One region of the Sphingobium fuliginis genome, then DNA from elsewhere that is predicted to be linked to it. Evidence: riboswitches for the same ligand, from Rfam matches in the RefSeq annotation. Region 1 holds a riboswitch; the other holds the start of a gene.

The links. Region 1 has a riboswitch for cobalamin ahead of H5V43_RS18255 (cobalamin biosynthesis protein CobG). Riboswitches for the same ligand answer to the same signal wherever they lie in the genome.
Region 2: another riboswitch for cobalamin. It lies ahead of H5V43_RS10345 (TonB-dependent receptor plug domain-containing protein); the one in region 1 lies ahead of H5V43_RS18255 (cobalamin biosynthesis protein CobG).

What each region holds. Positions count from the first base shown of each region.
Region 1 is NZ_CP060036.1:439,125-445,563, forward strand. It holds gene cbiE (precorrin-6y C5,15-methyltransferase (decarboxylating) subunit CbiE) at 1-164, opposite strand, end outside; gene H5V43_RS18235 (cobalt-precorrin-6A reductase) at 163-912, shown strand; gene cobJ (precorrin-3B C(17)-methyltransferase) at 888-1,637, opposite strand; gene cobI (precorrin-2 C(20)-methyltransferase) at 1,634-2,353, opposite strand; gene H5V43_RS18250 (precorrin-8X methylmutase) at 2,350-2,979, opposite strand; gene H5V43_RS18255 (cobalamin biosynthesis protein CobG) at 2,979-4,043, opposite strand; cobalamin riboswitch at 4,216-4,437, opposite strand; gene bluB (5,6-dimethylbenzimidazole synthase) at 4,510-5,079, opposite strand; gene cobO (cob(I)yrinic acid a,c-diamide adenosyltransferase) at 5,136-5,741, opposite strand; gene cobN (cobaltochelatase subunit CobN) at 5,738-6,439, opposite strand, start outside.
Region 2 is NZ_CP060035.1:2,149,588-2,156,026, forward strand. It holds gene H5V43_RS10340 (ABC transporter substrate-binding protein) at 1-9, shown strand, start outside; gene H5V43_RS10345 (TonB-dependent receptor plug domain-containing protein) at 17-1,855, opposite strand; cobalamin riboswitch at 2,026-2,240, opposite strand; gene H5V43_RS10350 (threonine ammonia-lyase) at 2,326-3,309, shown strand; gene mobA (molybdenum cofactor guanylyltransferase) at 3,309-3,860, shown strand; gene cobA (uroporphyrinogen-III C-methyltransferase) at 3,851-4,633, opposite strand; gene H5V43_RS10365 (nitrate reductase) at 4,620-6,439, opposite strand, start outside.

The DNA.
Region 1 (6,439 bases):
AGGCTTTCCGCCCTAAGGGCAGGCAGCAGCGCAAGATGGCGCGGCGCTCCAGCGACGAGCGCGGCTTTCTCCAGCGCTTCGCGGGCGGCGGACGACAGGCCATTCGGGCCGTCTTCCCCGATGCCGACGATCGTCAGCCACGGACCGTCAGGAGTATCGGGCATGTCCAACATCCTCATTCTGGGCGGCACCACGGAAGCGAGCGCGCTTGCGGCTGCTCTTGCCGAACGGGGCGTTCGCGCGGTGTTGAGCTATGCGGGGCGGACGAACAAACCACAGGCGCAGCCGGTGCCGGTGCGCGTCGGCGGCTTCGGGGGCATGGCCGGCCTCGCGCGCTATTTGCGGGAGGAAGGCGTCACCCATCTGGTGGACGCCACTCATCCCTTCGCCGCTGCGATGAGCGGGAATGCCCTTGGCGCGGCGCGGGAGGCGGGGGTGGAGCACATCATGCTGACCCGGCCGCCCTGGACCGCGGCGGAGGGAGACCGCTGGACCTATGTGCCGGACATGGCCGGGGCGGTGGCGGCGCTGGAGGGAGCCAGGCAGAATGTGATGCTGGCCCTGGGGCGCATGCATGTGGACGCCTTCGCCGTGCAGCCTCAGCATCATTATCTGTTGCGCTTCGTCGATATGCCCGCCGTTGCGCCGGGGCTGCCCGATCATGCGCTGGTGATCGACCGCGGTCCCTTCACGGTGGAGGGCGACATGCAGTTGATGCGCGCCCATGGCATCGACTGCGTGGTGTCGAAAAATGCAGGTGGCGGCGGCGCGCGGGCGAAGCTGGTCGCCGCGCGCATGCTGGGACTGCCGGTCGTGATGATCGAGCGTCCGGCCTGTCCAGCGGCGCAGGTGACGCATGAGGTCGCCGGGGTGCTGCAATGGCTGGGTCATGCGGCGGAGCGCGGCGTATAGAGGATCGGCGGGCCGGAGCGTTCGATCAGCCGGGTGCGGCTGGAACCGACGATGACCATGGTGCGCATGTCGGCCATGTCCGCAGTGGCCCGGCTCAACGGCACCACGCTCAGCGTTTCCTCCGGCGTGGAGACGGCCCGGGCGAACAGGATGAACCGGTCCTCGCCGCATTCCTCGCGCAGGATCGCCAGCGCCCGCCCGAAACCCTCCGGCCTGGAACGGGAACGGGGATTGTAGAAGGCCATGGCGAAATCGGCCTGTGCGGCGAGGCGCAGGCGGCGCTCGATCAGCGGCCAGGGCTTGAGATTGTCGGACAGGTTGATGGCGCAGAAATCATGGCCGAGCGGCGCGCCCGCCCTTGCGGCGGCGGCGAGCATGGCGGTGATGCCGGGCAGGACGCGGATGTCGAGGTCGCGCCAGTCCTCCGGCCCTGCCTCCACGGCTTCGAACAGGGCGGAGGCCATGGCGAAGACCCCCGGATCGCCCGAGGAAACCACCGCCACCCGCTTGCCCTGCGCGGCGAGGGCCAGGGCATGGGCGGCGCGGTCGAGTTCGACCCGATTGTCCGAGGCGTGGAGCGTCAGGCCCGGTCTTTGGGCCACCCGGGCGACATAGGGGATGTATCCGATGACGTCGCTCGCCTGCGCCAGCGCATCCGACACCTCCGGCGTGATGAGCGCGTCCGCTCCCGGACCAAGACCGGCTGCCACGACCCATCCGGTCATGGACGGCGGCCCTGTCCGTGGACCAGCAGGATCGAAAAATAGGCGGTGACGTCGGTCGCTTCCGCCAGCGGGGTGATGCGCTGATCCGCCATGGTCGCATATTCGACCAGCCAGGCGCTGTCCTGCTTGCCCGCGGCTTCGACGGCGCGGCGAAGCCTGGGAAGGTTGCGGCCGATCTTCATGACGACCAGAGCATGGCTGTCGCGGATGCGGCGGGTCAGTTCCTCTTCGGACAGGGTGGCCATCAACACCGTCAGGACATCGTCGCCCCAACTGATCGGCATGCCGCTGGCGGTCCAGGCGCCGGACATGCCGGTGATGCCGGGGACGATCTTCACCGGCGCGGCAAGGCGGCTGTGCAGGTGCATGAAGCTGCCGTAGAAGAAAGGATCGCCTTCGCAAAGGACGACCACATCCTCGCCGCGTGCCGAAAGCCCGTCCAGATGCGCCGTGCAATCGGCATAGAAGGTCGAGAGCAGATCATTGTAGCGCGGGTCGGACAGCGGGATTTCCGTCGTGACCGGATATTCCATCGGATATTCGACGGCATCGGCGCGCAACATGCCCTCCACGATGCTGCGGGCATGGCCCGACCTTCCCCTCTTGCGGAAATAGGCGATGTGCCGGGCATTGCGGATCAGCCGGTCGGCGCGGACGCTCATCAGGTCCTGCGCCCCCGGTCCCAGGCCGACGCCATGGATGGTCCCGCCGCTCATTCCGCCGGGCTCGCTATCGCATTCACCGCCGCGACCGTGATGGCGCTGCCGCCGGGGCGACCCTCCACGATACAGCAGGGGACGGGCCGACTGCGCCAGAGCGCTTCCTTCGATTCCGCCGCGCCGACGAAGCCGACGGGGCAGCCGATGATCGCGGCCGGGCGGGGGCAGTCGGGGTCTTCCAGCATGTTGAGCAGATGGAAAAGCGCCGTCGGGGCATTGCCGATCGCGACCAGCGCGCCCTCCAGATGCGGGCGCCAGAGTTCGAGCGCCGCGGCCGAGCGGGTGTTGAACATTTGCGCCGCCAGGGCAGGCACCTGCGGATCGTTCAGGGTGCAGAGGATCGAATTGGCGGCGGGCAGGCGCTTCAGGGTTATGCCCTCCGACACCATGCGCGCGTCGCAGAGGATCGGCGCGCCCGCCTGAAGCGCGGCGATAGCGTCCCGGGCGAAGGACGGCGAAAAGCGGATGTGGGAAGCAAGTCCGACCAGGCCCGCCGCATGGATCATGCGGACGGCGATGCGTTCCTCCTCGGGCGAGAAGCGGGCAAGGTCGGCTTCGGCGCGAATGGTGCGGAAGGACTGCCGATAGATGGCGGCTCCGTCGGTTTCGTAGCTGTGGGGCATCAGGGCCTTCCGAAAAGGGCGAGGATTTGTCGGGCGGTCAGGCCGGTTTTTTCCGGCGGCGATCCGGCGCGGGCGTTGCGGGACAGGTCGAAGCGGCCCTGCCGGCCGGTGAGGACCAGCCCTGCGGGCCTTTGGCGGGCGCAGCCCTTGGCGCAGCCGGACACATGCAGCGACCCTTCGACAAGGGGCGCGAGCCGGGTGGCGAGGCCGCGCGTCTCGACGCTTGCCTGCGGGCATGCGGGCGCGCCGGGGCAGGCGTCGACGCGGAGCAGGCCGTCAGGAGAGGCGTGCTCCGCACTGTCTGCGCCGCCCTCCAGGATCAAACCGCGCCATGGGGTGAGGCGCAGGGCCGTGACATGCGGTTTCCCGGCCAGCGCGATAAGGCTGTCGGCGTCAAACTGACCGAAGGGAATGCCGTGGAAAGGCCCCGATGCCTCCGCCAGCAATCGGGACAGCGGGCGGGATGGCGCGGGCGCGATGTCGGCAGCGGTCGGCAGCGGGGCTTCGTGCCGGGCGGCACGGCCCGATGCGCCGCCGCCCGTGGCAAGGAACCAGCGGGCAAGCGCAATCAGGTCGCGCGCCGCCGTTTCAACGCTGGTGGGCGAACCCAGCGGACGCCCCTCCACCCGCAGCAGCAGCCTGCCCGCCTCGCTGCGCTCGAACCGGAAATCGGCGGGGACGGCGGCAAGACAGGGCGCAGGCCCGGCATCTATGGCGATCCCTATCTTGGAAGGAAGCTGGGGCAGCTCATCGATGTGGGCGATCAGGCTGAGCGCGATGCTTTCCGTGTCATCCCCGGGCGATGAATCGGGAGCGAGCAGGAAATTGCGGCGCGCTTCGCGGGCCGGATCGTGATCCGTAAGGCCCAGGGCGACAAGGTGCCGGAGCAGCGGGCCATGGCCTTGTTCCGTCACGCCGCGAAGCTGGAGCGCGGCCCGGTTGGTGAGGTCGACAAGGCCATTGCCGTGAAGACGCGCGGCTTCGGCAAGGCCGATGGCCTGGGGGACGGTCAGGCGGCCCAGCGGTGGACGGACCCGCACCAGCAGCCCGTCGCCCGCCATCATCGGGCGCCATGCCGTCGGGCACCAGCCGCGAATGGCGGCGGACGATGCGCTTTGCGCGTCTGGCAACGGACCTTACCTCCCACGTCGCAACGACGGCCGGAGGGTTCACCCCCAGCCGCATTTCGTCGCCCGTGCGGAGAACCGAGCCGTGACCATCCCCTGGACCATGGCTAGAGCGACCTTTGCGTTCGGCAGGTCTCCTGGCTTGCGGGTCGTCGCTTCGGCACGGGCCTTCCCGGATCGCTCCAGTGGCTGGCCGTTCCCCGTGGGGAACCGCACGTCCTTGCCTTGCTCGCCGCTCACAGTTGCAGGGACAGCCACGGATTAGGGAGTCTCCTCCCGCACCGCGTTCCCATTTAAGCCCCTTCGGGGCACCGACGCGATCGATGGAGCGGGCGGAACCCGCTCCAAAAACGCTCATAGGCCGGGCGGAAAGGAAAGGGAAGAGGCCTTCGGACGGGAATCGTCAGCGCGTGACAATGGTGGAATGCCAGTCGGTGCGATGTTCCCAGCCGCGCCTCTCCAGTTCCGGCGTCGCCTCCTCGCTCACCGGATAGCCCAGGCACAGCAGGCCGAGGCAGCGCCAGTTTTCCGGAATGGCGAGCAGGGCGTCCACGGTCGGGCGGTCGAGGATCGAAACCCAGCCCATGCCGATGCCGCGCGTGCGGGCAGCCAGCCAGAGGGTGTGGATCGCCATCACGCAGCTATAGCGGCGCGCCTCCGGCATGGTGATCGCGCCCAGCCTGTGGCCGGTTTCCGTGCCTTCGTCGCAATAGACCGCGAACAGCACCGGCGCTTCGCGCAGGCCGTGCAATTTCAGGCTTCGGTACAGCCTGTCTTCCTCCCCCCGATAGATACTGCCCGCCTCGATCACCTGCGCGTCGACATGGGCGGCAAGATCCTCGCGCAAGGCGGGCGTTTCGATCCGGACGAAACGCCAGGGCTGCGACAGCCCGACGGAAGGCGCGCTATGGGCGAGGGCAAGGAGCCGTTCGACCTCGCTCTCGTCCAGCGGATCGGTGAGGAAATGGCGCACGTCGCGGCGCAGGTGCACCAGTTCCTCGAAGGCGGCGATGTCGAAGGCGGTGTGTGTCAGAATTCGATTCCCGGCTGGGCCTTCACGCCGCTGCGGAAGGGATGTTTGACGAGGGTCATTTCAGTGACGAGATCGGCCGCCTCTATCAGCGCCTCGGGCGCGTTGCGGCCTGTGACGATGACATGCTTCATTTCGCCCCTGGCGGTCACGGCCTCCAGCACCTCTTCGACCGGAAGATAGTCGTAGCGCAGGACGATGTTGAGTTCATCGGCAAGGACCATGTCATAGGCCGGATCGGCGATCATGCGTTTCACCTCATCCCATGCTTCGCGTGCAAGGGCAATGTCCCGCGTCCGGTCCTGCGTGTTCCAGGTGAAGCCTTCGCCCATCGGCTTGAATTCGACATTGTCGGGGAACGCATCGAACACCCGTTTTTCTCCGGTGGTCATCGCGCCCTTCACGAACTGCACGACGCCCACCTTCCTGCCATGGCCGATGGCGCGGACCACCATGCCGAGAGCGGCGGTCGTCTTGCCCTTGCCCTTGCCGGTGTGGACGATCAGCAGGCCCTTTTCCTGCGTCTTGGTCGCCATGATCCTGTCATGGGCGGCCTGTTTCTTCTTCATCTTTTCGGCATGCTGTTCGGGCGTGCGTTCGATCATTGCGGGGCATCCTTGAGTTGGGAGAGAAGCATGGCGGCGCTGTTCGACCGGGGTTTCCAAAGGGCGCGGTCCAGCGCTTCGTGGAGGCGGGCGGCGGTCTCCCGCAGGGCGGCCGGATTGGCTTCCGCCATGAAGGCGCGAACCGCCTCATCCTCGATGAAGGCGGCGTGGACCGCGTCGAAATGATGGTCCTTCACCGCATGGGTGGTCGCGGCGAAGGCGAAGAGATAGTCGACGGAGGCCGCGATCTCGAACGCGCCCTTGTAGCCGTGGCGCATCATGCCCGCGATCCATTTGGGATTGGCGACGCGGGCGCGGACGATGCGGCCGATCTCGTCCTCCAGCGTGCGGATGACCGGACGTTCGGGACGGCTGTGGTCGTTATGATAGCTGAGCGGCCTCCTGCCGGAGAGATGCTCGACCGCCGCGGCGATGCCGCCTTCGAACTGGTAGTAATCGTCGCTGTCGAGCAGGTCGTGCTCGCGATTGTCCTGATTCTGGATCAGCGCGTCGGCTTCGGTCAGGCGCTGCGTGAAGAGGCTCCGTTCGCTGTCGCCTTCTACCCCGCCGCCATAGGCATAGCTGCCCCAGTCGAGATAGACATTGGCAAGGTCCGACCGGTCGTGCCAGATCTTCTCGTCGATCATCGCCTGGAGGCCGGCGCCATAGGCGCCCGGTTTCGAACCGAAGACGCGGCT
Region 2 (6,439 bases), on a different replicon from region 1:
CGCCGCTAGGCTATTTTCAGAAGCGCGCACGCACGCCGCCGAAGGCCGACCGGCCATAAGTGCCATAGCCATAGACCGTGGCGTATTTCTCATCGGTCAGATTGTCGATGCGGCCGTAGATTTCCAGATTTTCCCGGATCGGGAAAGACGCCCGGACGTTCGCCGTCGCATAGCCGTCCAGCCGCACCATATTGGTCGCATCGTTGAAGCTGTCGCCTACCATCGTCACCGTCGCGCCGGTCGACAGGCCGAAGGGCCAGACATAGTCCGCCGAAACGCTGACCGCATTGGCGGCGCGGCGCGGCAGCCGGGCGCCCGTGTTGCGGTCCCGAGCATCGACATAGCTGTAGGCGGCGGTGACGGTCAGCGCATCGACGGGCCGCAGCGTCAGCATCGCCTCCACGCCCTTGGCGCGGGTGCGGTCCAGATTTCCGTAGAGCGAAGTCGCATAATCGAAATTGATCTGGTTGCGCGTAACGCGCCGGAACGCCGTCAGCGAGAGCATCGCCCGACTGCCCGCCAGGCTCTGGTCGAAACCGATGTCATAGCTTTTCGACCGCTCGGGCTTGAGTGCGCGGTTGCCGCTGAAGCTGTCGTAAAGCTGATAGAGGGAGGGTGCCTTGAAACCCTCACCATAGCTGGCCCGAAAATTGGTGGAGCCGCCATTGGGGGTGTAGTTCGCATTTGCACCGAAGGTCGTCGCGCCACCGAACTGGCTGTGATCGTCATGCCGGACGCCGCCGGTCAATGCGAGGCCCGCAAACGGCTTCACGACTGCGAGGGCATAGACGCTGTCGATGTCGGCCTTTGCCTTGCCCACGACTTTGTCGCCCGTGAAGAAATCATGATAGAAGAAATCATAGTCCGGCCGTTCATGCTCGTAACCGAAGATGAGCCGGGCCTGATCGACCGGTTGATAGACGCCTTCATATTCGAAGCGCAGATTGGTGCCGGAGAAGCCGTAATCCGGCGCCTCGCCCCGCTGGAGCATATAATCGCGGTCATTGCGGAACCAGGTGATGGCAGCGCGGTTGGCCAACTTGCCGTCGAACAAGGACAGGTTGAGACCCGCATAGCCGATATATTGGTCGAGCTTGCTGACATCGCTCGATTCCATCGGCGCACCGAAGAACAGGTCGGTGTTGAGATCGGCATGGATATAATAGCCGTGCAGGTCGAGGCTGAGATTGTCGGCAAAGGCCAGTTTCAGCTTCGCGTTGGTCGCGAGATTTTCGTAGCCGTCCTTTTCAGTGCCGTTGGCGGCGGCGGAAATTCCGTCGGTGTTGAAATAGGCGATGCCGATGCCGCCGGACACCATGCCAGTGGCACCGGAAATATCTGCCTTTGCATTCAGCGTGTCGGCATAGCCAAAGTCGACCGAGGCGTTGCCGGCCAAACCCTCTGCGGGCGCGCCCGTCATGATGTTGACGACACCGCCGATCGCCTGACTGCCATATACCACGGAATTGGAACCGCGCAGCACTTCGATCCGCCTTATGTTGCCGGTCAGCAGATTGCCAAAATCATAGGCATCGCCAATCCCGCTCGGATCGTTGACCTTTACGCCATCGATCAGCACCAGCGTCTGCGTCGTTTCCGCCCCCCGCAGTGAAACGCCAGTGACCCCGCCCACCGCATCGGCCCGGTTGAAGCGCACCCCCGGCGTGGTGGCCAGCAGGTCGACGACGCTGACGCTCTGGCGGGTGCGGATGGTGTCGGCGTCGATGACGGTGACCGCCTGGCCGACCTCGTCGCGCGGCTGTTCGATGCCCAGCGCGGTGACGATGATCTCATCCTCCGCCAGGGCGGGAGCGGCCGCGAGCAAGGCGGCGATGGAAATGGAAATCCTCAACATGTCTATATTCCCCCTGAGCGCCGGTGCAACATGGCTCAGGGCGTCCGCTCGCGCGGCCGGACGGGGGAAATGGCCGGCGCCCGTGCCCTCTCCCCGCACCGATGCGGCCCTGCGCCGCTTCGTCGCTCAGACGGAGAACACCGTGCCATGGCCATACCCTGGACCAAGGCAAGAGCGACCATGCGCCGGCAGGTCTCCTGGCTCGCGGGTCAATGCGGCGATGCACGCCTTCCCGGACTTGCGTCCAGTGGCCGGCCCCTGGGCCGAAGTGCATCGCGCTCACCGCTTACAGTTGCAGGGACAGCCGCGGAATAGGACGGTTTCCCGTCCGCACCGCATTCCCGTTTTCAGCCCCCTTCGGGGCACCGGCGCGATCTTCTTTTTGCGCGCGAAGGCATTGCCCCGCCCGCGTCCCGCGCCATAAGGGAAAGCGGCGGCCATGCCAAGAGGCAGCCATGGAAGGAGATTGCATGCCGTTCGCCATCAGCCCCGCCGATGTCGAGGATGCGGCGCGGGTCATCGCCCCTGCCGCCATCCGCACGCCGCTGCTGGAAAATGCGGCGCTCAACGCCCGCTGCGGCCGGCGCGTGCTGGTGAAGTTCGAAGGCGCGCAGCACAGCGGATCGTTCAAGTTCCGCGGCGCCTACAACCGGCTGGCCCGCCTGGACGCGGCGGAGCGAAAGGCGGGGGTCGTCGCCTGGTCTTCGGGCAATCATGCGCAGGGCGTGGCCCTTGCGGCGCGGTTGCTGGGCATGGCGGCGACGATCGTGATGCCGGCCGACGCGCCCGCGATCAAGACGGCGAATACGCGGGCGCTGGGCGCAGATGTCGTGCCCTATGACCGCTTCACCCAAAGCCGGGAGGAAATCGCCACGAGGCTGGCGAATGAACGGGGCGCGGTGCTGGTGCCGTCCTTCGACGATCCCTTCATCATGGCCGGCCAGGGGACGATCGGGCTGGAGATCATGGAACAGGCCGCCGAAGCGGGGGCGGAGATCGGCCAGATCCTCGTCAATTGCGGCGGCGGCGGCATGGTGTCGGGAATTGCGACCGCCGTGAAGGCGCGCCAGCCCGGCGTCGCGATCCTGGCGGTGGAGCCGGAAGCGTTCGACGATACGGCGCGCTCGCTGGCGAGCGGCGTGCGGGAAAGCGTATCGCCCGATGCGCGGTCGATCTGCGACGCCCTGCTGTCTCCCGCGCCGGGGGCGCTGACCTTTCCCATCAACCGGGCCTATCTGTCGGGCGGCCTTACGGTGAGCGACGATCAGGTGCGCGACGCGATGCGCTTTGCCTTTTCGGCCCTCAAGCTGGTGGTGGAGCCGGGCGGGGCCGCGTCGCTGGCGGCGATGCTGGCCGGGCTGGCTCCGGATGCCGACGGGGCGAGCGTCGTGGTGATCTCCGGCAGCAATGTCGATCCCGACAGCTATGCCCGGATCATCGCGGGCGGCGCATGATGCGGCTGATGGGGGCGGTTCTGGCCGGCGGGCGGTCCAGCCGGTTCGGCAGCGACAAGGCGCGGGCGATGCTGGATGGGCGCAGCCTGCTGGAGCATGCGGTGGCGGCGCTGGGGCGGCAGGTCGAAACCGTGGCGGTCTGCGGCCGGCAGGTGGAGGGGATGATCGGGCTGGCGGATCGGCCGGCTGCGGACATGGGGCCGCTGGGGGGCCTGAACGCGGCGCTGCATCATGCGCGGGCGCTGGGTTATGACGCGGTGCTGACGACCGGATGCGACGTGCCCGCCTATCCGGACGGGCTGGCGGAGGCGTTGATCGGACAGGGAGCCGCCATCCTCAAGGGGCAGCAGCTGATCGGCTTCTGGCCTGCTTCGCTGGCTGGCGAGCTGGACGCGCATCTGGCGGAGGAGAATAACCGGTCGATCCGTGGCTGGCTGGAGCGGGTGGGCGCGCGGATCGTGGAGCGGCCGGAGTTCGTGCTGCCCAACATCAACCGGCCCGAGGATCTGGAGAGACTCACCCGGCCGGGTCGAGACGGTCGTCAGGCGTGAAGGCCAACATGCGCGGCGAGGTCGGCAGGCGCATGCGTTCCGGCCACCGCCTCCCCGATCAGCAGCAGGGTCGGGTCGTCGTCGCTGATCGTCCGCACCAGAAAGGCGAGCGCCGACAGCTTGCCCCGGATCAGGCGTTCATTGGGCAGGGAGACGTTGACCGCCACCATCACCGGCGTTTCGGGATCGCGTCCGGCGGCGATCAGGCAGCGGCCGATCTCGCCCGCCGCCGCGCGGCCCATATAGATGCCGAGCGTGCCGCCCGGACGGGCCAGCGCTTCCCAGTCGAGCCGCAGCGGCTCGCCCGCCTTCAGATGCGCGGTCACCAGCGTCAATCCCCGCGCCACCCCGCGCAGCGTGAGCGAGGCATGGCCGCTCGCCGCCGCCGCGCTGGCCGTGGTGACGCCGGGGCAGATGCGCACGGCAACGCCCGCCTCCGCCAGATGGGCGATCTCCTCCGCCGAGCGGCCGAAGACCGAGGGGTCGCCGCCCTTGAGGCGGACGACGCGGCGGCCCGCCCTGGCGGCCGCGAGCAGCAGGTCGTTGATGCTGCCCTGCGCCTTCGAATGGCGGCCCGAACGCTTGCCGACGCTGACCCGCTCGACGCCTGAGGGGATGAGGTCGATCACGCCCGGCCCGACCAGCGCGTCGTGGAAGACGACATCCGCCGCCGCGATCAGCCTTTCGGCCTTGCGGGTGAGCAGGTCCGGATCGCCCGGCCCCGCGCCGACCAGCCAGACCTGTCCGGGGGCGATGAGATCATTCGGCTGCATGAAGCGTCTCCTGCATGTTTTGGGCAAGGATATTGGCGAGCGCGGGCCGGCACGATCCGCAATTGGTGCCCGCGCCCAGCGCCCTGCCGATGGCGGGCACATCGACCAGTTGCCGTTCGCGGATCGCGGCGACGATCTGGTTGAGGCCGATGTCGAAGCAGACGCAGACGGTCGCGCCCTTGTCTCCAGCCGCGCCCGGTCCCCGCGCCGCGAGGACGGAGCCGCCCACCCCCTCTGCCTGCAACTGGCCGATCAGCCAGTCGCGCGAGGGCAGCAGGCCGCTGCGCGTCACGAACAGCACGCCGTTCAGCCTGCCTTCGCCGATGGTCGCGATGCGGCGCGTGCCGCGCGATGCGTCCATCGCCTCGACGCGGTCGCCCTTCGGAAGAAAGGCGTCGAGTCGGGCTGGGTCGCCATTGCCGGCGATTTCGTAGAGCGCGCCGCCCGGCACGGCGATGCGGGTGGACCAGAGGCAGGGCAGCTTCACCGGCTGCCCGATCCCTTCCCGATCGCGCAGGATGAGGAAACCGCTCCACTCGGTCGCGACCTTCCCGATGCTGACCGGGGTGGATTTGAAGCCGGGCTGGCCCGAATGGGGATCGACCAGCGGACGCGGGAGCAGGCCGGTGCGGCCGCCGCTGGACGTCTGGTCCGTCCAGTGGATCGGGGTGAAGATTTCGCCGCGCCGCTGGCCTTCGTTCAGGCTGACGCGGAAGATGCTGTTGCCCTGCGCCGTCTCGACGCGGGCGAGGTCGCGGTCGGCAATCCCCAGCGCCGCGGCGTCCCGCGGGTGGATTTCCACCAGCGGCTCTTCGCGATGGCGGGCGAGTTTAGGGGACAGGCCGGTGCGGCTCATCGTGTGCCACTGGTCGCGATAACGGCCGGTGTTGAGCGTCATCGGCCACTGTTTCAGCGGCTCCTGCATGTCCATCTGCTTCGTCAGGACCAGCCGCGCCCGGCCGTCCGGCGTCGGGAAGCGGCCGTCGGCAAAGGGCGTGCCGCCCCAGCGGAAAGGCTCCATGGCGTCATAGGCATCATTGCCGATGGCGGCCCAGGCGCGCAGGTTCAGCACCCGCTGCCCATCATTGCCATAAGCGGTGAGCCGCGCATGTTCGCGCCAGATGTCGGCGGGCCGATCATAGGCGAAGGCATTGCGCCACCCCATGCGGCGCGCGACCTCCTTGACGATCCACCAGTCCGGCTTCGCCTCTCCGGGCAGCGGCAGGAAGGGGCGCTGGCGGCTGATCGTGCGGTCCGAATTGGTGACGGTGCCGTCCTTTTCCCCCCAGCCGGCGGCGGGCAGGCGGACATGGGCATGCGCGCCCGTATCGGTGTCGGCCATGATGTCCGACATGACGACGAAGGGACAGGCGGCCAGCGCGTCCCTGACCCGGTTCGCGTCGGGCATGGAGACGGCGGGGTTGGTCGCCATGATCCAGAGCGCCTTGATCCGGCCTTCATCCACGGCGCGGAACAGGTCGACGGCCTTCAGGCCCGCTTTGGTCGCCATTTTCGGCGCGGCCCAGAAGCGGCCCACCCGCGCCACATTGTCCGGCGCGAAGTCCATATGCGCGGCGAGCGTCGAGGCGAGGCCGCCGACTTCCCGCCCGCCCATGGCGTTGGGCTGGCCGGTGATCGAGAAGGGCGCCGCGCCCGGCTTGCCGATGCGGCCGGTGGCGAGGTGGACGTTGATGATCGCGTTCACCTGATCGGTGCCGCGGATCGACTGGTTGATGCCCTGGCTGAACAGCGTCACCGTGCGCGGCGTGGCGGCGAACAGCGTGTAGAACTGCTCCAGCAGCGCGG